One region of the Streptomyces sp. NBC_01352 genome, then DNA from elsewhere that is predicted to be linked to it. Evidence: predicted binding sites of a transcription regulator. Region 1 holds the regulator's gene; the other holds the start of a gene.
What was found. The regulator HrcA, encoded in region 1, represses chaperone genes, less so after heat shock. The targets are predictions, from matches to a motif close to TTNGCACTCNGNNNNNCNGAGTGCNAA.
Positions count from the first base shown of each region.

Region 1 (14,288 bases):
AGGACGCGGCCCAGCTGTCCGGCGGCGAGCCGGCGCGGGGTGGCGCCGGGCGCGTGGCCGGTGGCGGGCGCGAACTCCAGGGCGTCGTCGCCCTCGGCGTCCGTCACCCACACCACCCATTCCTCGCCCTCGGCGCGGAAGGTGCGCGGCAGCCGGGCCCGTACGCCGGGTTCGGCGGAGAGTGCGCGGGCCGGTCCGGCGCGGTGGGTCACCCAGTGCACGGCTCCGCGCACGGCGACCGCGCTGCCGCGCGCGGTGTGGTCGGGGGCGGCCGACCCGAACCAGCGGGTGGCGTTCACCGTGAACGGCTGCCGGTCGGTGTGCTGCCCGCCGAGCCGTACGTCGAGGCGGCGGGGCTCGGCGCCGTCGAGGTCGTCGAGGATCCACAGTTCACCGGCGGAGGAGTACACGACCCGGGTGCCGTCCCCGGCCGCGTGCCGGGCGTAGTAGCCGTCGAGTGGGGCGTGCCGCCGCAGGTCGGAGCCGTCGGCGAGGGAGGAGTACAAGGCGCCGACGCCCTCGTGGTCGGACAGGAAGGCGATCCGGTCCCCCGTCCACACGGGGTACTCGATGTTCCCGTCCAGGTCTTCGTGCAGCCGTACGAACTCGCCGACACCCTCCCCGTCGCGGACGTCCCTGTCGATCCACAGCTTGCCCGCCGTACCGCCCCGGTACCGCTTCCACCAGGCCGCCTCGCGTCCCATCGGCGCGGACAGCAGGACCGTGCCGGGACCTCCGTGGGCGACATCGCCTACGGGTCCGTAGGGCAGGGTCGTGGCCGGGCCTCCGTCGAGCGGGATCGCGCGGGCCCAGCTGCGGCGCAGGCTCGCCTGGCCGTAGGTGCTGAGCGCGAGGACCTCGCCGTCCGCGGTCCAGCCGCGCACCTGGGTGCGGGAACTGCCCCAGTGGGTCAGGCGTTTGGCGGGGCCGCCGTCCACCGGGGCGATGTGCACCTCGGGGGCGCCGTCGCGGGTGGAGGTCCAGGCGACGGTGGTGCCGTCGGGCGAGATGCGGGGGTGGGTGACCGGCACGTTGTCGGCGCTGACCCGCCAGGCCCGGCCGCCGTCGAGCGGGGCGAGCCACACGTCGTCCTCGGCGGTGAAGGCGACCAACTCGCCGTGCAGGTGGGGGAACCGGAAATACGCTGAGGCTGCGGCGGTCGCTGACTGTGTCACCCGATCACCCTATGCACGCCCGGCGACAGGGGACAGGGGGGCCGGGGAATGTAGACGAGGACGGTTTAACTCGATCGTATGATGGTCGACTTACGGGCTTGCGGCGTCCTGGTCCGTTCGGGCTACGGTGATCGTGTGATCTGGGACGCCGGGTACGGCGCCAGCGTGCGGGGCCCCCGCTCCACCGGAGTGATGGTTCAGGGCCTCCCCGTCGCCTCTGGCTGTACCCATCTGGCCAGGTCGTGAGGGAACCGGCCTCCCGGGATCGGACCACGGACACGATCCGTGTCGCTGCCCCGGGGTCGAGTACGCCGGGGACCAGTGCGCCCAAGACCGTTCGGGGCGTGCGGCTGAGCAGACTCACTCCTGCTCAGTCCACAGGGACGGTTTGAAGCAGGTTTGGATCACGCGACCGCCCCGGACGGCGGCTCACTTGCCGTCCGGCCAGCACTGGGGCGCCTTCTGGCAGTAGACGGTCTTGGTGACGGTCACCGTGACCGTCGGCCCCGGCTGGTCGGGGTTGTTGACGGGCGGGGTGGTCCGCGCGTTGCAGTTCCCCAGCCCCTCCACGTGGAACCACTCCTTGCCGTCGATCTTCGCGGTGAGGTCCCCGCGCACACACGCACCGCTGACCGCGCGGGTGACCTTGCCGGTGACGGTGATGTCCTTGCCGTCGTCGGTCTCGCCCTCGCAGTCGACCTCGGCGACGGCGTTCTCGGTGGCCGTGGGCGTCGAGCCGCTGTCGCCGTACGAGGCCGTGCAGTTGAGCCAGCGCACATCCGCGTTCTGCCGCTCCAGCTCGTCCGTCACGGTCTGGTCGGTCGTGTACGCCACGGTCGCGGAGTTCAGTCCGCTCGGATCGCAGGCGACCGTCCCGCCCACGGCGAGCACGCCCAGCACCACCGCAGCCGCCACCCGCCGCCCGCGCGGCCGACGCCGAATCCTCCTCAACGCCCCCATGCGCGGCAGCCTGCCACCGTCCCGGCCGTCGCGGTAGAGCGCATATGGCCACCCCGCGCGCCCCACCTCTACCGTGGACGGATGCGCAAGCAACACAGCCCGCGAAGGCTCGTCGTGGACGAGCGGACCGTCTACCTGTGGACCGTCCGCCACCGGCACGGCGACGGCGAGCCCTGCCGCGAGACCCTCAGCCTGAACCGCGACGGCATCCGCACCCGGATCGTCTTCCGGTCCGGCGAGGGACGCGACGCCGGCGGCGGCTACCCCGGCCACTCGGGCGGCGTGAGCGACGCCCACGGCCACTACGCCAACCTGAACGAACCCGGCGTCGTACGCGCCCTGGTCGACGAGGCGTCGAGGCGCGGACTGCTGTCCGGCGGCGGCGAGTTGGACGGCTGGGACCTGCTGCCGGCCGTGGCCGTCAGCCGCGCAGCAGCAGCCACTCCTGAAGCTCCACCAGGTTGCCCTCCGGGTCCTTGAGGTGCGCGACCCGCATCCGGTCGGTCATCGCGGCCGGTCCGTACAGCAGGGTCGCCCCGCGAGCGGTGACCTGCGCGCAGTATGCGTCCAGGTCATCGACGCGCAGCACCACCAGGGAGCGGTGGCCGGTGGCCCCGTCGCCCAGCTCGTCGCCGAGGACCGCGGACATCATGTCCCGGTCCTGGAGGGCGATTCCCGCGGAGCCGACGGCCGGGCTGAACTTCTCGTACGGCCCCTCGGTCGCCCCCGACTGCGGCTTCAGGCCGAGGACGTCGGCGTAGAAGCGGTAACAGGCGGCGAAGTCGCCGACGAGCAGGCGTACCTGGGCGAGTTCCATGAACCGTTCTCCCGAGGGCAGAGTCAGGACCAGCGGCCGGAGCGGCCGAGGAGCAGGGCGGTCGCGGCGGTCCCGGCGGTCGACGTGCGCAGCACGGTCGGCCCGAGCCGGTACGCCTTCGCGCCCGCCTCCTCGAAGAGCGCCAACTCCTCGGGGGAGACCCCGCCTTCGGGGCCGACGACGAGCACGATCTCGCCCTCGGCGGGCAGTTCGGCGGTGGCCAGGGTCTCCGCGCCGCTCTCGTGCAGGACGGCGGCGAAGTCGGCTTTGGCGAGAAGTGCCGCAACCTGCTTGCTCGTCGCTGCGTCCGCGACCTCGGGGAAGCGGACCCGGCGGGACTGCTTGCCGGCCTCGCGGGCGGTGGCCCGCCACTTACCGAGCGCCTTCAGACCGCGGTCGCCCTTCCACTGCGTGATGCAACGGGAGGCCGCCCAGGGCACGATCGCGTCGACGCCGGTCTCGGTCATCGTCTCGACGGCCAACTCGCCCCGGTCGCCCTTGGGAAGAGCCTGCACGACGGTGATGCGGGGGGACGGCGCAGGTTCCTCGGCGACGCCCGTCATGTGGACGATCAGCCGGTCCTTGCCCTCGGTGCCGACCACGTCGCACTCGGCCCAGCGCCCGGCACCGTCGGTGAGGACGAGGCTCTCCCCGGCCCGAAGCCGCTTGACCGAGACGGCGTGCCGCCCCTCGGGGCCGTCGAGAACGTACTGTCCGCCGCCGCCCGCGTCGAAGTGCTCGACGACGAACACCGGCGCCGTCACAGCGCCCCGCCTCGCGACAACGCTGTCCTGGCGGCGCCGAGTTCGGCCGCCAGCACCTCCACCAGCTGCCCGGCGGGCAGTTCGCGGGCCATCCGGAACCCCTGCCCAGCCCACAGCGCCATGCCCTGCGCGTCGCCCGCCTTGGCGGCCGCCTTGCGCAGCGGCGAGGTCAGGTGGTGGATCTCCGGGTAGGCCGCGGGGGCGTACGGGCCGTGCTCGCGCAGGAAGCGGTTGACCAGCCCGCGGGCCGGGCGGCCGGAGAAGGCGCGGGTCAACTCGGTACGCACGAAAAGGGGGTTGGTCAGTGCCTGCTTGTGCACGGCGCTCGCGCCGGACTCGGGGGTGGCGAGGAACGCCGTGCCGAGCTGGGCCGCGCTCGCGCCCGCGGCCAGCACGGCGGCGATCTGGCTGCCGCGCATGATGCCGCCGGCGGCGACGATCGGGATGGCCACGGTCTCGCGGACCTGCGCGATCAGGGAGAGCAGGCCTATCCCGGAGCCGTCGGTCTCCGGGATGTCACGGTGCGTGCCCTGATGGCCGCCCGCCTCCACGCCCTGCGCGATCACCGCGTCGGCACCCGCCCGCTCCACGGCGAGGGCCTCCTCCGCGGTGGTCGCGGTGACCAGGGTGAAGGTGCCGGCCCGGCGCAGCGACTCCAGGACGTCCGGGCTCGGCACACCGAAGTGGAACGACACCACCGGCACCGGGTTGTCGAGCAGCACCGCGAGCTTGGCCTCGTAGCCGTCGTCGCGGCCGCTCTCCGGGTCGCCGAGCTCGGTCTCGTACCAGGCGGCCTCGCCGGCCAGCTGGTGGGCGTACACGTCGACGGCGGCCGGGTCCGCGTACTCCGGCTGCGGCATGAAGAGGTTCGCGCCGAAGGGGCGGGCCGTGAGGCTCCGCAGCTGCTTGATCTCCTGATACAGGCCGTCGGCCGTCTTGTACCCGGCAGCGAGGAACCCCAGCCCGCCGGCCTCGGACACGGCCGCGGCGAGCGTCGGCACGGAGACGCCGCCCGCCATGGGGGCCTGCACGATCGGATAGGGGAAGAGATCGGTCAGTGCGGAGGACATGACGGCATGTTGTCACGTCCCCCGAACAAGTCCGAATCGAGCGTTCCCCTTGGCATACGCCAGCTGCAACCAGCCCGTCCGGCGCGCATCCAGCCCGTCCGGCGTTTGAGGACGAGGCCCTTCGGGCCGACAGGGGGGTCTGGGGGGCGCAGCCCCCCAGGGACGGGAAGGGTAGGGCGGCGGGGGCGAAAAATGCCGCCCGCAGCCACCCCGTCAGCGACCGTTGAACGCATCCTTCAACCGCGAGAACAACCCTTGCTGCCCCGGCTGACTGTGTCTGCCCGGGGGACAACCCCCGGACCCCCGGCAGCCCTCCCTCAGCGCGCGTCAGCGGCCATTGAAGGCGTCCTTCAACCGCGAGAACAACCCCTGCTGCCCCGGCTGGAACTGCCCCAGAGGCCGCTCCTCGCCCCTCAGCTTGGCCAGCTCACGCAGCAACCGCTCCTGCTCGGGATCCAGCTTGTTCGGGGTCTGGACCTCGACGTGGACGATGAGGTCGCCGCGCCCGCCGCCGCGCAGGTGCGTGACGCCACGGCCGTGCAGCGGGATCGACTGGCCGGACTGGGTGCCCGGGCGGATGTCGACCTCTTCCAGACCGTCGAGGGTCTCCAGCGGGACCTTGGTCCCGAGGGACGCCGCGGTCATCGGCAGCGTGACCGTGCAGTGCAGATCGTCGCCGCGCCGCTGGAACTGCGAGTGCGGCAGCTCGTGGATCTCGACGTACAGGTCACCGGCGGGACCGCCACCGGGCCCGACCTCGCCCTCGCCGGCGAGCTGGATGCGGGTGCCGTTGTCGACACCGGCGGGGATCTTGACGGTGAGGGTCCGGCGGGACCGTACCCGCCCGTCGCCGGCGCACTCCGGGCACGGCGTCGGGACCACCGTGCCGAAGCCCTGGCACTGCGGGCAGGGGCGCGAGGTCATGACCTGGCCCAGGAAGGACCGCGTCACCTGCGACACCTCACCGCGGCCGCGGCACATGTCACAGGTCTGCGCGGAGGTCCCCGGCGCCGCGCCCTCACCACTGCAGGTGGTGCAGACGATCGCCGTGTCGACCTGGATGTCCTTCGTGGTGCCGAAGGCCGCCTCGTCGAGCTCGACCTCCAGCCGGATCATCGCGTCCTGGCCGCGCCGGGTGCGCGAGCGCGGACCCCGCTGGGACGCCGTACCGAAGAAGGCGTCCATGATGTCCGAGAAGTTCCCGAAGCCGCCCGCGCCGAAGCCGCCCGCGCCACCGGCGCCGCCGGCCTGCGAGAGCGGGTCGCCGCCGAGGTCGTAGACCTGCTTCTTCTGCGGGTCCGACAGCACCTCGTAGGCGGCGTTGATCTCCTTGAACCGCTCTTGGGTCTTCGGATCGGGGTTGACGTCCGGATGCAGCTCGCGTGCGAGCCGCCGGAAGGCCTTCTTGATCTCTTCCTGCGACGCGTCGCGGCGCACGCCGAGAACGGCGTAGTAGTCCGTGGCCACTTACGACTCCGCCAGGATCTGTCCGACGTACCGTGCCACTGCGCGTACCGCTCCCATCGTTCCCGGGTAATCCATGCGGGTCGGTCCGACCACGCCGAGCTTGGCGACTGCCTCGCCGCCCGAACCGTAGCCGACCGACACCACCGAAGTGGAGTTGAGTCCCTCGTAGGCGTTCTCGTGACCGATGCGTACGGTCATGCCCGAATCCCCCGCCTCGCCAAGGAGCTTGAGAAGCACGACCTGCTCCTCCAAGGCTTCCAGAACGGGCCGGATGGTGAGGGGAAAGTCATGTCCGAAGCGGGTGAGATTGGCGGTGCCGCCGATCATCAGCCGCTCCTCGTTCTCCTCGACGAGCGTCTCCAGCAGAGTGGAGAGCACCGTCGAGACGGTGCCGCGGTCCTCGGTGTCGAAGCCCTCTGGCAGGTCCTCCACCAGCTGCGGCACATCGGCGAAGCGGCGACCTGCGATCCGGCTGTTGAGCCGTGCCCGCAGATCGGCCAGCGACGCCTCACCGAACGGCGCCGGGCAGTCGACCATCCGCTGCTCGACCCGCCCGGTGTCCGTGATCAGGACGAGCATCACGCGCGCGGGGGCCAGCGACAGCAGCTCGACGTGCCGCACCGTCGACCGCGTGAGCGACGGGTACTGCACGACGGCGACCTGCCGCGTCAGCTGCGCGAGCAGCCGTACGGTCCGCGCCACGACGTCGTCCAGATCGACGGCGCCGTCGAGGAAGTTCTGGATCGCGCGCCGCTCGGGCCCGGTCATCGGCTTGACGCCGGCCAGCTTGTCGACGAACAGCCGATAGCCCTTGTCGGTCGGGATCCGCCCCGCGCTGGTGTGCGGCTGGGCGATGAACCCCTCGTCCTCCAGGGCCGCCATGTCGTTACGCACGGTCGCCGGGGAGACACCGAGGTTGTGCCGCTCGGTGAGCGCCTTGGAGCCGACCGGCTCCTCGGTGCCGACGTAGTCCTGGACGATGGCGCGCAGCACCTGAAGCCTGCGTTCACTCAGCATCGCGCACACCTCCAGAAAGTCGACCCCTCGGCGCCCCGCCTGGCACTCGTCACTTCCGAGTGCCAACCCACCCCGGCCAGTGTACGGCTGTCGGGTACGCCCGGGGCAAGGCCGGGCCTGCGAGGTCGTGCCCGAGGAGGCTTCCCCGCTAGCGTCGCGGTATGACGGTGACTTGGGAAGAGCTGCGGTGGGAGCGGCTGGCCCCCGGGGTCGGCCGGTGCCGGCTTCCGGTCTGGGACTGCACGGTGGGGCTGGTCGTCGGGGCGGGCGCGGCCCTGCTGATCGACGCCGGGTCGAGCCTGGCGGAGGGGGTGCGGCTGCGGGCGCAGGCGGAGGAGCTCGCCGGCCACCGTGTGACCCATCTCGCGCTCACCCACCCCCACTTCGACCATGTCTTCGGGGCGGCGGCGTTCGCGGGGGCGGAGGTGTTCGGCGCGGTCGGCATCGACACGGTGTTCACCGCCCGGCACGGCCGCGAGGAGCTGCGCGCGGACGCGGTGGGCAACGGCCTCGACGCGCACCTGGCCGACGAGGCGGTCGACGCCCTGGCCCTGCCCCGCCATCACGTCTTTGGCGAGTGGACCCTCGACCTGGGCGGCGGCCGCCAGGTCCTGCTGGCGAACGTGGGACCGGCGCACACGGCCCACGACCTCGTGGTGCTCGTCCCCGGCTCGCCGGAGGTGGTCTTCTGCGGTGACCTCGTCGAGGAGTCGGGCGAACCCCAGGCGGGCCGGGACGCCGTACCGTCCCACTGGCCGGCCGCCCTGGACCGGCTGCTGGACCTGGGCGGCGAGGACGCGCTGTACGTGCCCGGTCACGGAGCGGTGGTGGACGCGGCGTTCGTACGGGCGCAACGGGACGCCCTGGCGGACCGCTTCGGCGTGTCGCTGTGACCGCCGCCGAGCTCCTCCTATCGTCATCCGAATGCGCCAGTACACTCCGGACCTGACCCCGCCGTGGAAGAAGCCCAAGCCGGCCCCAGAGGTCCCGGCCGAGCCCGGCCTGGTGGTCGAGGAGCCGGGGACGGGCTTCTGCGGTGCGGTGATCCGCTGCGAGGCGGGCACGGTCACCCTGGAGGACCGCTTCGGCAAGCACCGCGTGTTCCCCCTGGAGCCGCGCGGCTTCCTCCTGGAGGGCCGGGTGGTGACCCTCGTACGCCCCACCGGCCAGGCTCCGGTACGCCCCGCCCGCACCGCCTCCGGTTCGGTCGCCGTCCCCGGCGCCCGCGCGCGCGTGGCCCGCGCCGGGCGCATCTACGTCGAGGGCCGGCACGACGCCGAGCTGGTCGAGAAGGTGTGGGGCGACGACCTGCGCATCGAGGGCGTGGTCGTGGAGTACCTGGAGGGCGTCGACGACCTCCCGTCCATCGTCGAGGACTTCGCGCCGGGGCCGGATGCCCGGCTGGGGGTCCTGGTGGACCACTTGGTCCCGGGCAGCAAGGAGTCCCGTATCGCGGCGGCGGTGACCAGCGAGCACGCCCTCGTCGTCGGCCACCCGTACATCGACATCTGGGAGGCGGTGAAGCCGTCGGCCGTCGGAATCGAGGCGTGGCCCCGCGTCCCGCACGGCCAGGACTGGAAGACGGGCGTGTGCCGGGCACTGGGCTGGCCGGAAAACACGGGCGCGGTATGGCAGGCGATCCTGAAGCGGGTGGGCTCCTACCGGGACCTGGAGCCGGAGCTCCTGGGCCGAGTGGAGGAACTGATCGACTTCGTGACGGCCCCGGAGTAGGGCTACGCGCCAGGGTTTTCGCCCCCGCCGCCCCTACCCGTCCCGTCCCTGGGGGCTGCCGCCCCCAGACCCCCGCCTTCGGCCCGAAGGGCCTCGTCCTCAAACGCCGGACGGGCTGAAAATCAGCCCCTCCGGCGTTTGAGGAGCGGGGTCTGGGGCGGAGCCCCAGAAGGATGGGACGGGTAGGGGCGGCGGGGGCGAAAAAACCCCTCAGTCCACCAGGTCCCTCACCACCGCGTCCGCCAGCAACCGCCCCCGCAGGGTCAGCACCGCACGCCCCTCCTCGTACGGCCCCTCCTGGAGCAGCCCGTCCGACAGGGCCCGGCGTGAGGCCGCGAGCCCCTCCTCCCGCAGCAGCGACAGCGGCACCCCCTCCCGCAGCCGCAGCTCCAGCAGAATCCGCTCCACCCGGCGGTCCTCCTCCGACAGGAGTTCCCGACCGGCGCCCGGGGAGCGCCCCGCCGCCAGCGCCGCCGCATACGCCCCCGGATGCTTCACGTTCCACCAGCGCACACCCCCCACGTGGCTGTGCGCCCCCGGCCCCGCACCCCACCAGTCGGCACCACGCCAGTACAGCTCGTTGTGCAGGCAGCGCCCCGCGTCCGAAGTCGCCCAGTTCGACACCTCGTACCAGTCGTACCCGGCCCTCGAGAGCATCTCCTCGGCGATCAGATACCGGTCCGCGTGCACGTCGTCGTCGGTCATCGGAACCTCGCCCCGCCGGATCCGACGAGCCAGCTGCGTGCCCTCCTCGACGATCAGCGCGTACGCCGACACATGGTCCGGCCCGGCACCGAGCGCGGCTTCCAGGGAGGCCCGCCAGTCGTCGTCCGACTCCCCGGGCGTGCCGTAGATCAGGTCGAGGTTGACGTGCGAGAACCCCGCCGCACGCGCCTCCGCCACGCACGCCTGGGGCCGGCCCGGCGTATGCGTCCGGTCCAGCACGCGCAGCACGTGCTGCTTGGCGCTCTGCATGCCGAAGGAGACCCGGTTGAAGCCGCCCTGGCGAAGCGTCGCCAGGTAGCTCGGATCCACCGACTCCGGGTTCGCCTCCGTCGTCACCTCCGCGTCCGCCGCGAGCCCGAACTCGTCGCGGATCGCCCCCAGCATCCGTACGAGGTCCCCCGCGGCCAGCAGCGTGGGCGTACCGCCGCCGACGAAGACCGTGCGGACCTCGCGGGGGTCGTCGCCGAGGACCTTGCGGGCCAGGCGGATCTCGTCGATCAGGGTGTCCGCGTAGTTGTCGCGGGAGGCGAGGACGCCGCCGGTGCCGCGCAGCTCGGTCGCCGTGTAGGTGTTGAAGTCGCAGTAGCCGCAGCGGGTCGCGCAGTACGGGACGTGCAGGTAGAACCCGAGGGGGCGGTCGGCCGCCCCGGCGAGCGCGGGCGCGGGCAGGGCGCCGTCGTCGGGGACGGGCTCGCCGTCGGGGAGTGCGGAAGGCATGCCCCCCATTGTCCCGTACCCACGCCGTTACTCGGCCTGCAGTACCAGCAGCGCCAGGTCGTCCTCCGGCGGCCGTACCCCGAACTCGTGCACCAGCCGTTTGATGCGCTCGGCGATCAGCTCCGCGTCCAGCCCCGCGCAGCCCGCGAGCGCGTCCGCCAGCCCGTCCTCGTCGTCGAACTGGCGCGAGCCGCTGCGCCGCTCGGTGACCCCGTCGGTCACGCACAGCAGGCTGTCGCCGGACCGCAGCTCGAAGGTCTCGCTGGTGTACGTGGCGTCCTCGACGACCCCGAGGAGGGTCTGCGGATGGGCGGCCGTACGGACCTCGCCGCCCGACCCGAGCAGCAGTGGCAGCGGATGCCCGGCGGAGGCGAGGGTGCAGCGCACCCCGCCGTCGAAGGGGGCCAGCTCGCCGTAGAGGAGGGAGAGGAAGCGGGTCTGCGGGCCGTCTCCGGGGGCCATCGGCCGGCCGCCCGCCGAGGCCAGCGAGCGGGCCGCCGCGTCCGCGGCCTCCGTCGCGTCGTCGAGGAGCAGCTGGTTGAGGCGGTCCAGGACGTCGGCGACGCGGTAGCCCTCGCGGGCCAGCAGCCGCAGCCAGGGCCGGGCGAGGCCGATGACGACGGCCGCCTCGGGCCCCTTGCCCTGGACGTCGCCGACGGCGAAGCACCAGCGGCCGTCGCCGGCCGGGAAGAGGTCGTAGAAGTCGCCGCTGGGGCCGCCCTTGTCGCACGGCTCGTAGACCAGGGCGCTGCGCATCCCGGGTATCTCGGCGACCGCCCCCGGCAGCAGTCCGCGCTGCAGTACGGCGCTGATGGTGGCCTGCCGGGCGTACTGGCGGGCGGCGCCGATGGCGAGCGCCACCCGGCGGCTGAGGTCCTCGACCAGGCCGGTGATCTCGTCCGGGAAGCACAGCACCCCGGACCGGCCGATGACCAGGGTGCCGAGCGGGCGGCCGCCGGCCGTCAGCCGGTAGGCGAGCGCGGCGCCGTGGGTGCCGCGCGGGCCCAGCGCGTCGCCGGGCCAGGGGAAGGCGGCGGGCCCGGGCCGTGCCGGGTCGGTCGGGCGCGGTGGCTCCTTCTCCAGGGCCTGGCGCAGGTCCTCGATGCGGTTCTCGCTGCTGTGCCACACCCGGGCGAGGCGCGGCCCGGTCCCGCCGGTGCCGTCGGCCGCCCAGCCGCCGCGGCCCGTCAGCTCGTCCTCCAGCCACACGGCACACCAGTCGGCCAGCCGCGGCACGATCAGCTGTCCGGCGAGCGCGGCCACCAGGTTCTCGTCGAGCTGCCCGGCGAGCAGGTCGGAGGCCTCGGCGAGGAAGGAGAGGGCGCCGCGATTGAGCCACTCCCGGTCCTGCTCGACGCGCTGCGGTTCCGGGGCGAGTATCTCGGCCACGCGCAGCGCGCGCTCCCCCACGTACGCCTCGCGCGCGTCGGCCGCCGACTCCCCCTGTGCGGGCAGCCGCGCCCACACCGTCTTGGCGCCCGTGCGGTAGGTGACGCCCCAGGATTCGGAGAGCGCGGCGACCAGCCGCAGGCCCCGCCCGTACTCCGAGGCCTCGTACGAGGCTTCGGCGGAGGCGTCGCGCGGGGCGCGCGAGGGATGGTGGTCCAGGACCTCGACGACCAGGGCGCCGGTCATCGGCTCCAGCCGGCAGGCCAGCTCGACCTCGGTGCCGGCGTGTACGACGGCGTTGGTGACCAGCTCACTGACGACGACCACCGCGTCGCCGGTCAGGCGGTCGGTGAGGTGTTCGGTGCCGGGCAGAGCGCGCTCGGCCCATTCGGCGAGCGCGTCGCGTAACACCGCGCGGGCGGTGCCCGGCGCGAGGGAACTGCCGGGCAGGGCGGCGTGCGCCTCGGCGCACGGAAGCACGTCGGCGGCTGGGTTCGCCTCGGTGCGCGGGGGCGCACACTCGTGCGCAGGCGCATCAGAGGCAAGGGAAACGGTCTCCCGTTGCGTCGGAATGGCCCCCATGTACAGCTCCCCGAGCGGTTCGGACGAATACGCCTCAGTCGATGCCGACAGAGTGACAGACTGGCCACGCCCATAAGCGCCGAGTTACCGAAGTGGGCCGCCATGAGTGAGAACAGTGCTACGCCTGTGCTCGAAGATGGGCACAAAGATGGCCTGATTCGAGCATCCGATCTGCGTCCGCTGCTCGCCGCGATGACCGCGGCCAGGGACGGTGACTTCACGAAGGTGCCGGAATCGGGCCACGGTCTGGTGGCCGAGGTGACGGCCGTCTTCAACCAGATCATGGACCGCAGCACGCACTTCAACACGGAAGTACAGCGTGTGAAGCGGGACCTGGTGCGGTACGGCCGGCTCGACGAACGCCTCTCGGCCAGCCCGGGACAGGGCGCCTGGACCTCCCGGGTCAACGACGTGAACCAGCTGCTCGACGCGCTCGTCGCCCCGGCTGCCAACGCGACGCGCGTCCTGGACGCGGTGGCCGGCGGCGATCTGACCCAGCGGGTCGATCTGCACGACGGCAGCAGGCAGTTGCGCGGCGATCTGCGGCGCCTCGGCCGTGCCGTGAACAAGATGGTGGACCAACTGTCCCTGTTCACGGGCGAGGTGACCCGGGTCGCGCGCGAGGTCGGCACCGAGGGGCGGCTCGGCGGGCGGGCCAAGGTGACGGGCCTGTCGGGGAGTTGGCGGGACGTGACCGAGGCGGTCAACACCATGGCGTCCCGGCTGACCGCCCAGGTCCGGGACATCGCCCTGGTGACCACGGCGGTGGCCCGCGGTGACCTGACCCGCACGGTCACCGTCGAGGCGACCGGCGAGCTGCTCGAACTGAAGCTGACCGTGAACACGATGGTCGACCAGCTCTCCGCCTTCGCCGACGAGGTCACCCGGGTGGCCCGCGAGGTCGGCACCGAGGGCCAGTTGGGCGGGCGCGCTCAGGTGCGGGGGGTCAGTGGCGTCTGGAAGGACCTCACCGACAACGTCAACTTCATGGCCTCGAACCTGACCTCACAGGTCCGGAACATCGCCCAGGTCACCACGGCCGTCGCCAACGGCGACCTGAGCCAGAAGATCACGGTCGCCGCCCAGGGCGAGATCCTGGAGCTGAAGTCGACGATCAACACGATGGTCGACCAGCTCTCCGCCTTCGCCGACGAGGTCACCCGCGTGGCCCGCGAGGTCGGCACCGAAGGCAACCTCGGCGGCCGGGCCCAGGTGCGGGGCGTCTCCGGCGTCTGGAAGGACCTCACCGACAACGTCAACTTCATGGCGGACAACCTGACGTCGCAGGTCCGCAACATCGCCCTCGTCTCCACCGCCGTGGCCCAGGGCGACCTCGGCAAGAAGATCACGGTCGAGGCGAAGGGCGAGATCCTGGAGCTGAAGTCGACGATCAACACGATGGTCGACCAGCTCTCCGCCTTCGCCGACGAGGTCACCCGCGTGGCCCGCGAGGTCGGCACCGAAGGCAACCTCGGCGGCCAGGCGCAGGTGCGGGGCGTGTCGGGGGTCTGGAAGGACCTCACCGACAACGTCAACTTCATGGCCCTGAACCTGACCTCACAGGTCCGGAACATCGCCCAGGTCACCACGGCCGTCGCGAACGGCGACCTGTCCAAGAAGATCACGGTCGACGCCCGCGGCGAGATCCTCGAACTCAAGGACACCGTCAACACGATGGTGGAGCAGCTGCGCGCCTTCGCCGACGAGGTGACCCGCGTGGCCCGCGAGGTCGGCACCGACGGCCGGCTCGGCGGACGCGCCCAGGTGCTGGGCGTCTCCGGGGTCTGGCGGGACCTGACCGACAACGTCAACTACATGGCCGACAACCTGACGTCGCAGGTGCGGAACATCGCCCAGGTGGCCACGGCCGTGG
Region 1 covers NZ_CP108354.1:7,189,727-7,204,014, reverse strand. The annotation lists gene OG252_RS33435 (S41 family peptidase) at 1-1,175, opposite strand, end outside; gene OG252_RS33430 (hypothetical protein) at 1,605-2,135, opposite strand; gene OG252_RS33425 (hypothetical protein) at 2,217-2,615, shown strand; gene OG252_RS33420 (VOC family protein) at 2,557-2,952, opposite strand; gene OG252_RS33415 (16S rRNA (uracil(1498)-N(3))-methyltransferase) at 2,976-3,716, opposite strand; gene OG252_RS33410 (nitronate monooxygenase) at 3,713-4,786, opposite strand; gene dnaJ (molecular chaperone DnaJ) at 5,114-6,253, opposite strand; gene hrcA (heat-inducible transcriptional repressor HrcA) at 6,254-7,270, opposite strand; gene OG252_RS33395 (MBL fold metallo-hydrolase) at 7,432-8,163, shown strand; gene OG252_RS33390 (DUF3097 domain-containing protein) at 8,195-9,001, shown strand; gene hemW (radical SAM family heme chaperone HemW) at 9,212-10,444, opposite strand; gene OG252_RS33380 (ATP-binding SpoIIE family protein phosphatase) at 10,472-12,415, opposite strand; gene OG252_RS33375 (HAMP domain-containing protein) at 12,518-14,288, shown strand, end outside.

Region 2 (14,288 bases), 1.2 Mb from region 1:
CCCGGTCCATCACCCGGCTGACCTGATCCACAACCGTCTCACCACCAAGCTCCCGCCGGAGAGGCCCACCCCACGCCCCCTCCGCGTCCTGGAGTGCGCCAAGTGCGGAGTACCGGGCCGCCCGGAGGCCCTGCCCGGCGGCATCTGCGGCGCGTGCCGGGGCGAACGCGCTCCTGCTCAACCCAGTACGCCCCTGCCGGCACCCGCGATCCACGCCCGCGCGGCCGAGATCCGCACCGCGATGTCCCAACGACGCCGAGAGAAGGCACCCACATGACGGCTCCTACGGTCCGCCGACACCACGCCCGGGCAGGATGGAGGGGAGGAGGCAACACCATGACCCCTGGTACCGCTGAACGCCCGCAGATGCCCATCGAGGACTTCGAGGAACTGGCCAGTGTGGCCCCGGAGCACGTGCGGCTGGAGTTCGTCGACGGGCGGGTCCGCACGAAGGACCCCCTCAGTGTCGAGGACTTCGAGGAACTGGAGCGCCGGGCGCCGGAGACCGTCCGGCTTGAGTACGTCAACGGAAAACTAGAGGTCAAGGCGATGCCGGACGGCAACCACCGCTCGATCCATGTCTGGCTGGTGCGCCAGTTCCTGCTCCAGCGGCCCGATCTGGACCTCGTACCGGAATCCGGCGTCAAGGCTGAGGCCTACCGCAAAGGACGCGCCCGCACGGACGCCGCTCTCGCACCGGTGGACCACTTCCGAGGCCACGGCGAGTGGTCCGAGACCGATGGCATTCTCCTGGCTCTTGAAATCACCTCCCACGACCGCGACACCAACAAGCGCGACCGCATCGACAAGCCCATCGGCTACGCGGAAGCCGACATCCCCGTCTACCTCCTCGTCGACCGCGACAACAACACCCTCACGGTCTTCAGCGAGCCGAAGGACGGTCGCTACCACCAGTCCGTCTCCTACCCTTGGGGAGACACGGTCCAGCTGCCCTCCCCCGTCGACATCACCCTCGACACCGAAAAACTCAAGGACTACGCGGACTGATGAACCACGCCCAGCTCACCGCCCTGGGCCGCGCCCTCCGTCTCCTCGGGGAGCACGGCGAGGCCCTCACCGGGGACACCCCGGACACCCGGCTCCATGAGGTCAAGGCCGATCTCAAGCGGGCCCTGGATCTGCTGCAGGACAGCGTCACCGGGGCCGCGCCCTCCACACGATGCCCCGAGCACCCCAACGGGCCCGTCGACGAGAACGCCCACGATCTCTGCCTGCTCTGCGAGACCCGGCGCCGCGCGGCCCGCCGCTCGGAGTACAACGGGCCCTCCGCGCAACCGCACCCCACCGATCCCACGCCCTCGCGGTACGGCGTACGCGAGGACCGGCCGCAGCCCCAGCAGCGGTGGCTGCCGGAGCTGTGGAACGGACAGGCGTGGCAGTTGTGCGGGACCCCGCGCCGGGACCGGCACGAGGCCGAGCTCTATCTCGCCGCCCAGCGGCGCGGGCCGAGGGCCGCCATGGCCTACCGGCTCGTGCACGAGTTCACGGACTACGAGGTGCTGCGGGTGTGGGGCACCCCGGTCCACGTCGATATCGAGCCGCTCGGGAACCTGTAAGGCACGCTTACGTCAACAGTGGCATCGGCGCGAACTCGTACCCCTCCCACAGCCGCCTCGACGCCTCCTCCGGATACGCCCTGACCTGCGGCTCGGCGTCCATGACCTGCACCAGCCGCCGCTGCGTGTCGTACGCCGGCCAGCCCGGGTCGCCCGTCCTCGCGAACGCCGTCCAGGACTCCCGGAAGCGGGACGACAGCGCCCGCCCCTCCGGCGGGACCTCTCCGCCGGGGAACAGCATGATGCCGAGGTCGGCGGCGAACGTACCGAAGAGCAGCGGGATGTCCAGCGCGTGGCAGGCACCCAGCGCGCCTCCGCCGCCCGGCGCCGTCCAGGTCAGTTCGTAGACGTGGGCGCGGCCGCCGCCCGCGAGCTGGGCCTCGGCCAGGTGGTGGCTGGGCATGCCGAAGAGCCAGTCGGTCTGGACGCGTTCGAACAGTTCACCCGGCGAGGCGTCCGGGAAGGCCGCACGGTAACCGTCCTCACCGACCTCCCCCGTCTCCCCCGGCGCGAACAGCCGCAGTGCCCACCGCGCCTGCTCCTCCGTGATGTTCCCCAGCTGCCCGCCCATCGCCAGGAACAGCCGGAACTCGTCCCGGTTGTGGCCGACGACCAGCTCCACGTCCCGGCCCGCCCCGGCCGCCAGCGCCTGCCAGGGCGTGACCGGCAGGACCTCGCCGTCGACCACGGGAGAGAAGGGGGTGAGCGTCGGGGCGGCCCGGCCCCACCTGTCCAGGTACTGCATCATTTTCCCGCCCAGCGCCTCGCCCGCGGCGGGGAGTGTGCGCGGGTCCACGCTCGACAGGTCCGCGACCGTCGGCCGCAGCCCCGCCTCCCCCGCGATCGCCGTCGCGATGTCACGGGCCAGGGCGTCGGAGAAGTACGTGCCGGGCACGCTCTGGGCGATGGCCCGCCGGAACAGGCCGGTCGCGCTCGGCATGGCCAGCAGGGCTGCCACCGATCCGGCGCCGGCCGACTCGCCGAAGACGGTCACCTGGCCGGGGTCGCCGCCGAACGCCGTGATGTTGTCCCGTACCCACTGGAGCGCGGCGACCTGGTCGAGCAGGCCGCGGTTGGCGGGGGCACCCTCGATGCGGGCAAAGCCCTCGATGCCGACGCGGTAGTTCAGGGAGACGACCACCACGTCACCGTCGTGCGCGATGTGCCGGGCGTCGTAGCCGGGGCTGCCGGCGTGGCCGAGCTTGTAGGCGCCGCCGTACAGCCACACCATGACCGGGCGGTGGGCGGCCGGGTCCGGGTCGGGCGTCCAGACGTTGACCGTCAGCCAGTCGTCGCCCAGGGGGACGTCCAGGCCCTCGGCGCCGCGGCCCAGGAAGGCCGCCTCCTGCGGGGGCGGCGGGCCGAAGGCGTACGCGTCGCGTATGCCTTCCCACGCCGGGGCCGGGCGGGGCGCCTGGAAGCGTGCCTCCCCGACCGGCGGCGCGGCGAACGGGATACCGCGGAAGACGGTCAGCCCGTCCTCCCGCCTCCCGCGCACCACCCCGCCTTCGGTACGGACCACAGGCGGGGCGGAGTCGGTCGTGGGGTCTCGGGGCTCGGTCGTCGTCATCGTCGGCGCGCTCCTCGCTGATCGTTGCCTGCGAGAATGATTGCCCTTAACCATGATCCCGAACAAGCGATCGCACGCGCTCCTCCCCCAGCTCGTACACCGTCTCGTGCGCCTGCGGGTCGCGTGCGTGGAAGGTGTGGAACAGCGGGCCGGTCGCTCCGCCCAGCTCCACGAGGGAGGCCGAGGCACCGCGTACGGCCCGTTCCGTCCCGGGCGCGGTCGTGAGGTCGATGCGGTTGACGACTCCCGGGGTGACCCAGACCGGCACGGACGCCAGGAAGCCGAAGAGCTGGAGGTGGAAGTGGCCGGTGAGGACGACCCGGACGTCGGTGCCCTGGATGACCGCGGCCAGCTCTTCCGGGTTGCGCAGGCCGAAGACGCGCTGCGTCTCGACGTCCAGCGTGATCGGCGGATGGTGGAAGGCGAGGATCGTGCCCTGAGGCGCGGGCCTCCTCAACAACGCCCGCAGCCAGTTCAGTTGGGCGCGGCTCAGATGGCCGTGCACCTTCCCCGGCACCAGCGAGTCCAGCGTGATGAAACGCCACCCGCCGACCGTGCTCATGGCCGCCCGCTCCGACACCTCGGGCTCCGGGACCGAGTCGGACTCCAGGACGGACTCGGGCTCCGGGTGCCCGCTGCCCAGCACCGTGCCGAAGGCCACCCGCTCGTCATGGTTGCCGGTCGTGTAGAACACCGGCGCGCCGAGACCTCGGGCGAACTCCCCCACCAGTTCCTTCAGGGCCGTATACGCCTCCACCGCCCCGTCGTTGGCGAGGTCTCCGGTGACGACGACCGCGTCCACGCCCCGTTGGTGCCGGAGTTCGGCGAGCATCAGGCGCAGGGACTCGGTGGCGTTGACGCCGTGCTTGTTGGGGGCGTCGGTGCGTTCCAGATGGGTGTCCGAGAGATGCAGTATCCGCATCTCTCGAACACTAGAGGGACTCGGAGATCAGCTCAGGGTCTTCAGCGCCGCCGCGTCGTACGGCTTCAGCTCGTCGAAGCGGTCGGCGAGGACCTTCGCCGCCCACTCCGGGTCCTGGAGCAGCGCGCGGCCCACGGCGATCAGGTCGAACTCCTCGGCCTCCAGGCGGTCGAGCAGGTCGTCGATGCCCTTGACCGGGGCGCCCTCGCCCTGGAAGCCCTTGAGGAAGTCGCCGTCGAGGCCGACCGAGCCGACGGTGATGACGGGCTTGCCGGTGAGCTTCTTGGTCCAGCCGGCCAGGTTGAGGTCCGAGCCGTCGAACTCGGGGAGCCAGTAGCGGCGGGTGGAGGCGTGGAAGGCGTCGACGCCGGCCGCGGCGAGCGGGGCGAGGATCGACTCCAGCTCCTCGGGGGTCTCGGCGAGGCGGGCGCGGTAGGCCTCCTGCTTCCACTGGGAGTAGCGGAAGATGACCGGGAAGTCGGCCGAGACGGTCTCGCGGACCGCCGCCACGAGCTCCTCGGCGAACCTGGCGCGGGCCACCGGGTCGCCGCCGTAGGCGTCGGTACGGCGGTTGGTGCCGGACCACAGGAACTGGTCGACGAGGTAGCCGTGGGCGCCGTGGATCTCCACGCCGTCGAAGCCGATGCGCTCGGCGGCCGCGGCGGCCTCGGCGAACGCGCCGATGACGTCGTCCAGGTCCCGCTGGGTCATCGCCTTGCCGGTGGGCTCGTCGGCGCCGAGGCGCAGGCCGGAGGGGCCGACGGCGGGGGCGTCGGCGTAGGGCGGCTGGCCCTGCTCGCGCACCATGCCGATGTGCCACAGCTGCGGCACGATGGTGCCGCCCGCCGCGTGCACCTCGGTCGCGACCTTCGCCCAGCCCGCGAGCTGCTCCTCGCCGTGGAAGCGCGGGATGCTGTCGCTCTGGCCCGCCGACTCGTGTCCGACGTAGGTGCCCTCGGTGACGATCAGGCCGACGCCCGCGGCGGCGCGGCGCGCGTAGTACGACGCCACGTCCGCGCCCGGGATGCCGCCCGGGGAGAAGGCGCGGGTCATGGGCGCCATCGCGATGCGGTTCGGGACGGTGAGGCCGTTGATCGCGGTCGGCCGGGAGAGGATGCGGGCCGCGCGGGAGGTGGACTCGGCGGTGGGGGCAGTCACGTGGGGAGCTCCAATTGACCAGGCGGTATGTGCATACGCATGTACGGTACTCAGGTCCCAACCGACCCACCGCCCCACGGCATTCCACCTGTGCTGTGATCCCGGACACGCCCGAGGGCGGTACCTCCTGTCTCCAGGGGGTACCGCCCTCGGCGTCGTACAGCGTGAACTGTCGTACTGCGATGAACTCGCGATCCTCGGAAGGATCAGAAGTCCATGTCACCGCCCGGCATGCCGCCGCCGGCCGGGGCAGCGCCCGCCTTCTCCGGCTTGTCGGCGATGACGGCCTCGGTGGTGAGGAACAGCGCGGCGATGGAGGCGGCGTTCTGCAGGGCAGAGCGCGTCACCTTCGCCGGGTCGATGATGCCTTCGGCGATCATGTCGACGTACTCACCGGTCGCGGCGTTCAGGCCGTGACCGACGGGCAGGTTGCGCACCTTCTCGACGATGACGCCACCCTCGAGACCACCGTTGACGGCGATCTGCTTGAGCGGGGCCTCCAGGGCGAGCTTCACGGCGTTGGCGCCGGTCGCCTCGTCACCTTCGAGGTCCAGCTTCTCGAAGACCGAGGAGGCCTGGAGCAGGGCCACGCCACCACCGGCGACGATGCCCTCCTCGACGGCCGCCTTCGCGTTGCGAACGGCGTCCTCGATGCGGTGCTTGCGCTCCTTGAGCTCGACCTCGGTCGCGGCACCGGCCTTGATGACGGCCACGCCGCCCGCGAGCTTCGCCAGGCGCTCCTGGAGCTTCTCGCGGTCGTAGTCGGAGTCGCTGTTCTCGATCTCGGCGCGGATCTGGTTGACCCGGCCCTGAACCTGCTCGGAGGAGCCGGCACCGTCGACGATGGTGGTCTCGTCCTTGGTGATGACGACCTTGCGGGCACGGCCCAGAAGGTCGATCGAGGTGTTCTCCAGCTTGAGGCCGACCTCCTCGGAGATGACCTCGCCGCCGGTGAGGATGGCGATGTCGTTCAGCATCGCCTTGCGGCGGTCACCGAAGCCCGGAGCCTTGACGGCGACGGACTTGAAGGTGCCACGGATCTTGTTGACGACCAGGGTCGACAGGGCCTCGCCCTCGACGTCCTCGGCGATGATCAGCAGCGGCTTGCCCGACTGCATGACCTTCTCGAGGAGCGGGAGCAGGTCCTTGACGGAACCGATCTTGGAGTTGGCGATCAGGATGTACGGGTCGTCGAGCGACGCCTCCATACGCTCCATGTCGGTCGCGAAGTACGCCGAGATGTAGCCCTTGTCGAAGCGCATACCCTCGGTGAGCTCAAGCTCGAGACCGAAGGTCTGGGACTCCTCGACGGTGATGACGCCTTCCTTGCCGACCTTGTCCATCGCCTCGGCGATGAGCTCGCCGATCTGGGTGTCGGCGGCGGAGATGGAGGCCGTGGAGGCGATCTGCTCCTTGGTCTCGACGTCCTTGGCCTGCTCGAGCAGGGCACCGGAGACGGCCTCGACGGCCTTCTCGATACCGCGCTTGAGGGCCATGGGGTTGGCGCCGGCGGCTACGTTGCGCAGACCCTCGCGCACGAGCGCCTGGGCGAGCACGGTCGCCGTGGTCGTTCCGTCGCCGGCGACGTCGTCCGTCTTCTTGGCGACTTCCTTGACCAGCTCGGCGCCGATCTTCTCGTACGGGTCCTCGAGCTCGATCTCCTTGGCGATGGAAACACCATCGTTGGTGATCGTGGGCGCGCCCCACTTCTTCTCGAGGACGACGTTGCGGCCCTTGGGGCCAAGGGTGACCTTGACGGCGTCGGCGAGCTGGTTCATCCCGCGCTCGAGACCGCGCCGTGCCTCCTCGTCGAACGCGATGATCTTGGCCATGTGAAGTGGTCCTCCCGGACAGGGGGTGGATTTCTCCGGACCGCGCTGGCGCCCGCGACGGACGGCCTGCCTGCCTCGTGGTTCCTTGCCCCACATGGCCTGCGGGCCTCACCGACCCGGTCCTCGTTGTCACTCTCACCTTCAGAGTGCTAACGCCAATGATTAGCACTCGCCCCTGTCGAGTGCAAGCGCCTCTCGGAGGTCGGCACCGCGGCGCGGACCCGGCGCCGGACATGCCGAAGGGCTCGTAACCCATGACTCCCCATGGGATACGAGCCCTCCGAAGAACAGAAGAACGTCGCTGTCAGTCGGCGCGTGCTTCAGCCGGTCGCCAGTCGGACCATGTCCGCCTGCGGCCCTTTCTGGCCCTGCGAGATCTCGAAATCAACCCGCTGGCCTTCCTCCAGGGTGCGGTAGCCGTCCATCTGAATCGCGCTGTAGTGGACGAAAACATCCGCACCACCGTCGACCGCGATGAAGCCGTACCCCTTCTCCGCGTTGAACCACTTGACGGTGCCCTGAGCCATGCCTAACTCCCCTATTACTGGCCCTTGCACAGATCCACACTTCGCGGATCCGGGTCAGACCTCACCCCCCACATGGTTGGGGGCGTGCGCCGGAACGCGTCGACCGCGGCCGAATGTATCTGTCCAACTGCCGTCTGCAACAGGTCAATCGGACGAGAATTCTGGACGCGCACGGTCCGGAATGTGGTGAGAATTCACCCGAATTCAGGGCAAGTCGGGCCCCACAAAAAGCACAAAAGCCGCGAAAGAAGCACACACTTTGGCTACTTCTTGTCGGGTGCAAGGTTGAATTCAAGGGCTTACGACCCGCAGGTCGGCATCGCGTTCCCCAACTGTACCGCGCTCAACCACATTGAATTGCCCCCTCCGCTTCTCTCACGGAGGGGGCAATTCGTTGAACTCTCAGTTACCGACGTTACCGACGGTAATGATCAGCCTCCGGCGACGGCCGGAATGATGGACACGCCGGCACCGTCCGGGGTCGCGGTCTCCAGTCCCTGCTCGAAGCGGACGTCGTCGTCGTTCACGTACACGTTGACGAACCGACGCAGCTTGCCCTGGTCGTCGAGCACACGGGCGGCGATACCGGTGTGGTTCTTCTCCAGGTCACTGATGACCTCGGCGAGGGTGCCCCCCTCGGCGGCGACCTCGGCCTTGCCGCCGGTGTAGGTGCGCAGGATGGTGGGGATGCGGACGGTAACGCTCACGATGTGACCTCCGGTCAGGTAAGCGCCCTGAAGGGGCGCGGGGAACTGCGCGACCAGCCCCCACTGGCCCGCAGACGAACGCAACTACGCGAGACCAGCCTCACGGAACGACTCCAGGTTCGGGCGAATCGTCGCAGTAAGCCCCGTACCCGCCACCGCATCCAACGTCTTCAGCCCGTCGCCGGTGTTCAGCACGACCGTGGTCAACGTCGGGTCCAGCAGCCCGTTCTCGATCAGCTTCTTCGCGACGCCGACCGTCACACCACCGGCGGTCTCCGCGAAGATGCCCTCGGTCCGCGCGAGGAGCTTGATCGCGTCGACGACCTGCTCGTCGTTGACGTCCTCCACCGCACCGCCCGTACGCCGCGCGATGTCGAGGACGTACGGCCCGTCTGCCGGGTTGCCGATGGCCAGCGACTTGGCGATGGTGTTCGGCTTCTGCGGCCGCACGACGTCGTGCCCGGCCTTGTAGGCGACGGACACCGGCGAGCAGCCCTCGGCCTGCGCACCGAAGATCTTGTACGGCTTGTCCTCGACGAGTCCGAGCTCGATCAGCTCCTTCAGACCCTTGTCGATCTTCGTGAGCTGCGAGCCGGAGGCGATCGGCACGACCAGCTGGTCCGGCAGCTGCCAGCCGAGCTGCTCGCAGATCTCGTACGCCAGGGTCTTGGAGCCCTCGGCGTAGTACGGCCGCAGGTTGACGTTGACGAAGCCCCAGCCCTCGCCGGCCGGGTCGCCGATCAGCTCGGAGCAGAAGCGGTTCACGTCGTCGTAGTTGCCCTCGATGCCGACGAGCTCGCCGCCGTAGATCGCGGCCATGACGACCTTGCCCTGCTCCAGGTCGTGCGGGATGAACACGCAGGAGCGGAAGCCGGCGCGGGCCGCCGCGGCGCCCACCGCACCGGCCAGGTTGCCCGTGGAGGAGCAGGAGAGGGTGGTGAAGCCGAAGGCGCGGGCGGCCTCGATGGCCTGGGCGACGACGCGGTCCTTGAAGGAGTGCGTCGGGTTGCCGGAGTCGTCCTTGACGAAGAGCTTGCCGGCGTCGACACCCAGCTCGCGGGCGAGGTTGTCGGCCTTGACTAGCTTGGTCCAGCCGGGGTTGATGTTGGGCTTGTCCGCCACGTCGGCCGGGACGGGCAGCAGCGGCGCGTAGCGCCAGATGTTCGCGGGTCCCGCCTCGATCTGCTTGCGGAGCTCCTCCGTGTCGTATGCGGAGAAGTCGTACGCGATCTCGAGCGGGCCGAAACACTCCTCGCACGCGAAGACCGGGCCGAGGGGCACGCGGTGGCCGCATTCGCGGCAGCTGAGCGCTGCGGCGGGGCCGAGGTCGACGGGGGAGTCCGCGGGGACGTTCGCGGTGGTGTCCGTGGTGCTTGCAACAGTCTGCGCAGCCATGTGAGGCGAGGCCCTTTCTCCTCATCTTCCTCACGACGCATCTCGCCGTGAGACGGATTTGGCACCTTCCCTAGCCGGGGAGCCTCGCAAAAACGATCGTCACTGATCGCCACGAGACCGGCTGGAGGGTTGCCGGGGCTTCATCGGGCCGTATCCCTCTGCCCCTCTGGATGAGCGGTATGTAGTTGTTGATCGTTGAAACGGAACGCCGACCCCGACATGCGATGGTCATCAGCGTTGTTCAAGACTGTAACCGAAGGCCAGGACAGTTGAGATAGCCGTCCGAACCGCGAGATGGATCACATGTTCCACCAAGAGGCATGGATCACACGCTCGCCGAGAGAACGCAGAGGAGCCGCGCACCGTGCTGAATGAGGTCGAGCGTTGGCTGAGCACTCGCTCCTGGTCTAAGACCGATCGCCCGCTCCACAAGATCCTGGCAGCGAAACGCGCCACGCGACAGTCGGTCAGTGTCGTGCTGCCCGCGCTCAACGAGGAGGAGACGGTCGGTGACATCGTCGCCGTGATCCGTCACGACCTCATGCAACAGGTCCCGCTCGTCGACGAGATCGTCGTCGTCGACTCGGGATCGACCGACCGCACCTCCGAGGTGGCAGCCGCCGCGGGGGCCCGGGTCGTCCACCGCGACGACATACTCCCCCGCATACCGATCGCCCCCGGCAAGGGCGAGGTGCTCTGGCGCTCGCTCCTGGCCACCAACGGCGACATCATCTGCTTCATCGACGCCGACCTGAAGGAGTTCTCCTCCGACTTCGTCTCCGGGATCGTGGGGCCGCTGCTCACCGAACCCGGGGTCCAGCTGGTCAAGGGGATGTACGACCGTCCCCTCGGCGGCGCTGCCGGTCAGGGCGGCCGGGTCACCGAACTGATGGCCCGCCCGCTGCTGAACATGCACTGGCCGCAGCTGGCCGGTTTCGTACAGCCGCTCGGCGGTGAGTACGCGGCCCGCCGCTCGCTCCTGGAACAGCTCCCCTTCCCGGTGGGCTACGGCGTGGAGCTGGGCATGCTGGTCGACGCCCTGCACCTGGTGGGCCTCGACGCGCTCGCCCAGGTCGACGTCGGGGTGCGCAAGCACCGCCACCAGGACGGCCAGGCACTGGGCCGCATGTCCGCCGCGATCTACCGCACGGCCCAGCTCCGGCTGGCCCGCGGGCACCTGATCCGTCCCTCCCTCACCCAGTTCGAACGGGGCGAGGACGGCTTCGAGCCGCGCACCTACTCCGTGGACACGGAGGAGCGGCCGCCGATGGTGGAGATCGCGGAGTACGCGCATCGAAAGGTCGCCTGACCGGGTGTGTTCCGGCGTCCGAGGGCCGTACGAAGGCCGTACAGGGGCCGTATACGGCCCTCGGAGCCGCCCGAACGTTTGATTGTTTCCGGGCCGGGCTAGGTTGTGGCGTATGGCTTCAACGCAGGCTGCTCGGAGTGCTGAGGTACTCGTCGCGTCCAACCGCGGCCCGGTTTCGTACGAGGTGCGCCCAGACAGCACGGGCGGCACGCTCCACGCCAAACGGGGTGGCGGCGGGCTGGTCTCGGGACTGTCCGCCATCGGGTCCGACGCGGGCACGCTGTGGGTGTGCTCGGCGCTCGGCGACGGCGACCGCGAGGCGGTACGGCGCGGCGTCGGCGAGCCGGGCGTCCGCATGCTCGACATCCCTGCCGACGTGCACGCCGACGCGTACAACGGCATCGCCAACTCCGTGCTGTGGTTCGTCCACCACATGCTGTACCAGACCCCGCTGGAGCCGGTCTTCGACGCGGAGTTCCGGCGGCAGTGGGCGTCGTACGAGACGTACAACCGCGCGTTCGCCGAGGCGCTGGCGGAGGAGGCGGCCGAGGGCGCGGCGGTGATGGTGCAGGACTACCACCTGTGCCTGGTGCCGGGCATGCTCCGCGAGCTGCGGCCGGACCTGCGGATCAGCCATTTCTCGCACACACCGTGGGCGCCGGCGGACTACTTCCAGCTGCTGCCGGACGACATCCGCTCGCGGCTGGTGTGGGGGATGCTCGGGGCGGACCGGCTGGGGTTCCTGACCTCGCGGTGGGCGCGGGCGTTCATGGACTGCGCGAACGGGATCGACCCCGAGCGGGTCACCGCGTACACCCCGATCCCGAGCAAACCCCAGTACATCGAGCACACCCTCACGCGCCTCTCGCCGCTGCGCAGGACCTTGATCGGCGTGCACGGCCTCGGTGCCGACGCGGATTTCCTGCGCGCCCGCTCGCACGAGCCGGACGTCGAGGAGCGCATGGCGGCCCTCCGCGAGGAGATCGGCGAAGGCCGCAGGACGATCGTCCGGGTCGACCGGACCGAGCTGTCGAAGAACATCGTGCGGGGACTGTTGGCGTACCGGCAGCTGCTCGACGATCACCCCGAGTGGCGCGAGCGGGTGGTGCACGTGGCGTTCGCGTACCCGTCCCGCCAGGATCTCGCCGTGTACCGGGAGTACATGGCGGAGGTGCGGCGGCTGGCGGACGAGATCAACGCGGCGTACGGCACGCCGGGCTGGACCCCGGTCCTGCTCCACCTGAAGGACGACTTCGCCCGCTCCCTGGCCGCGTACCGCCTCGCCGACGTGGCTCTCGTCAACCCCATCCGGGACGGCATGAACCTCGTCGCGAAGGAGGTGCCGGTGGTCTCCGACGAGGGGTGCGCGCTGGTGCTGTCGCGGGAGGCGGGAGCGTACTGGGAGCTGGGCGAGGACGCGATCGTGGTCAACCCGTACGACGTCCTGCAGACCGCCCGCGCCCTGCACGAAGGTCTGTCCATGGGGCCGGCGGAGCGGGCGGAGCGCGCCAAGAGGCTGGTGGCGGCCGCCACCGCGCTGCCGCCGGCCCAGTGGTTCCTGGAGCAGCTGCGGGCGCTGCGGGACGTTCAGCCGAGCTGATCCGCGAGCCTCCGCAGCAGGCGTACGACGCCCTCCGGACCGTCCACCACCAGGTCCGCCCGCTCCCGCAGCTCGGTGACCTCGTCGCTGCCGCTGCAGACCAGCAGGCCCGGGGTGCCCTCGGTGCGGAGTTTCTCGACGGCGGCGAAGGCGGGGAGATCGCCGAGGTCGTCGCCGGCGTAGAGGACCGACGTGGCGTCGATCTCACGCACGTACTCCAGGAGGGCGACGCCCTTGTCCATCCCCGGCGGACGGAGTTCGAGGACGAGCCGGCCGGGCTCGACGATCAGGCCGTGGCGGGTGGCCAGCTCGGTGAGGGGGTCGCGCAGGACCTCGAACGCGGCCTGCGGATCGGCGGCCCGCCGGGTGTGCACGGCGACCGCGCGCCCCTTCTCCTCGACCCACGCCCCCTGCCCGACACCGGCCCCGTCGAGCACGCCCGGCAGCTCGGCGAGGGCGGCGGCGACACCGGGGTGGGGGGCTGGGGCGCTGACGGTTCCCGTACGGGCGTCCCAGCGCTCGGCGCCGTAATGCCCGAGGACGACGAGGTGCTCCAGCCCCGGAACCCCGGCGAAGCCCCCGTTCCGAACGGCCACCGCGGCCGGGCGGCCGGTGACCACGGCGACGGCGGCGACCTTCGGAGCGAGTGCGGCCAGCGCGGGTACGGCGGCCGGGTGGGCCTGGGCCTGGTCTGGATCCGCCACGATCGGGGCGAGGGTGCCGTCGAAGTCGACGGCGACGACCGCGCGCCCGGGTCGAGCGAGGAGGGTGTCGAGCCCGTCCCGCCCTGCGGGCGTCGCAGGTGTCGGCAGAGGGTCAGTGACGTCCATGAGTTCGACCTTACCGGCGCTTCCCCACCCCCTGGGGGCTCCGCCCCCAGACCCCCGGCCTTCGCCCACCCACCACCCGACTCGGTCGGATGAGAGGTCAACCTTTCAAGAAACCGAGACGGGCGGTGGGTGGGCATAGGCCGGGGGTCCAGGGGGCGGAGCCCCCTGGTACGGGGCCGACAGGGGCGGCGCCCCTACCGCTCCGCCCGCCGTGCGTCCCGTACCCGCCGCAACCTGTTCACCGTCACCGGGTCGAACGCCAACGCCCGCGCATCGTCCAGCAACGCGTTCAGCAGCTGGTAGTAGCGCACCGGCGCCAGCCCCAGCTCCTCCCGTATCGCCCGCTCCTTCAGCCCGGGCCCGCTGAACCCACGCCGCTCCAGCGCGAGAATCTCCCGCTCCCTGCGATCAAGGTCCCGCTCCTCGTCCATACCCGCACGCTAGCCGCCGCCACTGACACCGGCAGGCACCGGCACCGTCACTCCGCGGTCTGCGCCGCCGCAGCCGTCGCCTGAAGCCGGCTCAGCACGGTCGCCGGACTGCCCCCGGACGCCACGGCCTGCCCGATGCCCTTCTTCACGGCCGCGCTGACCTGCGCCCAGGACGTCTCCCCCACCGGATACGTCTCGGACAGCGGCAGCTCGTCGAGGAACGGCTTGAGGTCGGCGTCCTGCTTCGCCGCGCTCATGACCGCGGAGGCGGAGTTGGTGACCGGGAGCAGGTCGTACTCCCGGGAGAAGGCGAGGACGTTCTTCTCGCTGTAGACGAAGTCGAGGAAGTCGCCGATCTGCTCGGCGTGCCCGTTCTCCTTGAAGGCGGTCATCCAGTCGGCGACCCCCATGGAGAGCTTGCTCTCGCCGT
Region 2 covers NZ_CP108354.1:5,999,489-6,013,776, reverse strand. The annotation lists gene OG252_RS28080 (hypothetical protein) at 1-277, shown strand, start outside; gene OG252_RS28075 (Uma2 family endonuclease) at 337-1,008, shown strand; gene OG252_RS28070 (hypothetical protein) at 1,008-1,577, shown strand; gene OG252_RS28065 (carboxylesterase/lipase family protein) at 1,585-3,147, opposite strand; gene OG252_RS28060 (metallophosphoesterase family protein) at 3,194-4,069, opposite strand; gene OG252_RS28055 (NADH:flavin oxidoreductase) at 4,097-5,227, opposite strand; gene groL (chaperonin GroEL) at 5,434-7,059, opposite strand; gene OG252_RS28045 (cold-shock protein) at 7,380-7,586, opposite strand; gene OG252_RS28040 (MoaD/ThiS family protein) at 8,018-8,293, opposite strand; gene thrC (threonine synthase) at 8,378-9,688, opposite strand; SAM riboswitch class I at 9,707-9,865, opposite strand; gene OG252_RS28030 (glucosyl-3-phosphoglycerate synthase) at 10,053-10,997, shown strand; gene OG252_RS28025 (alpha,alpha-trehalose-phosphate synthase (UDP-forming)) at 11,110-12,597, shown strand; gene otsB (trehalose-phosphatase) at 12,585-13,427, opposite strand; gene OG252_RS28015 (DUF3263 domain-containing protein) at 13,622-13,858, opposite strand; gene OG252_RS28010 (extracellular solute-binding protein) at 13,906-14,288, opposite strand, start outside.
Region 2: groL (chaperonin GroEL) is a predicted target of HrcA. The motif match lies at 7,186-7,212, and genes of this name have one in related genera.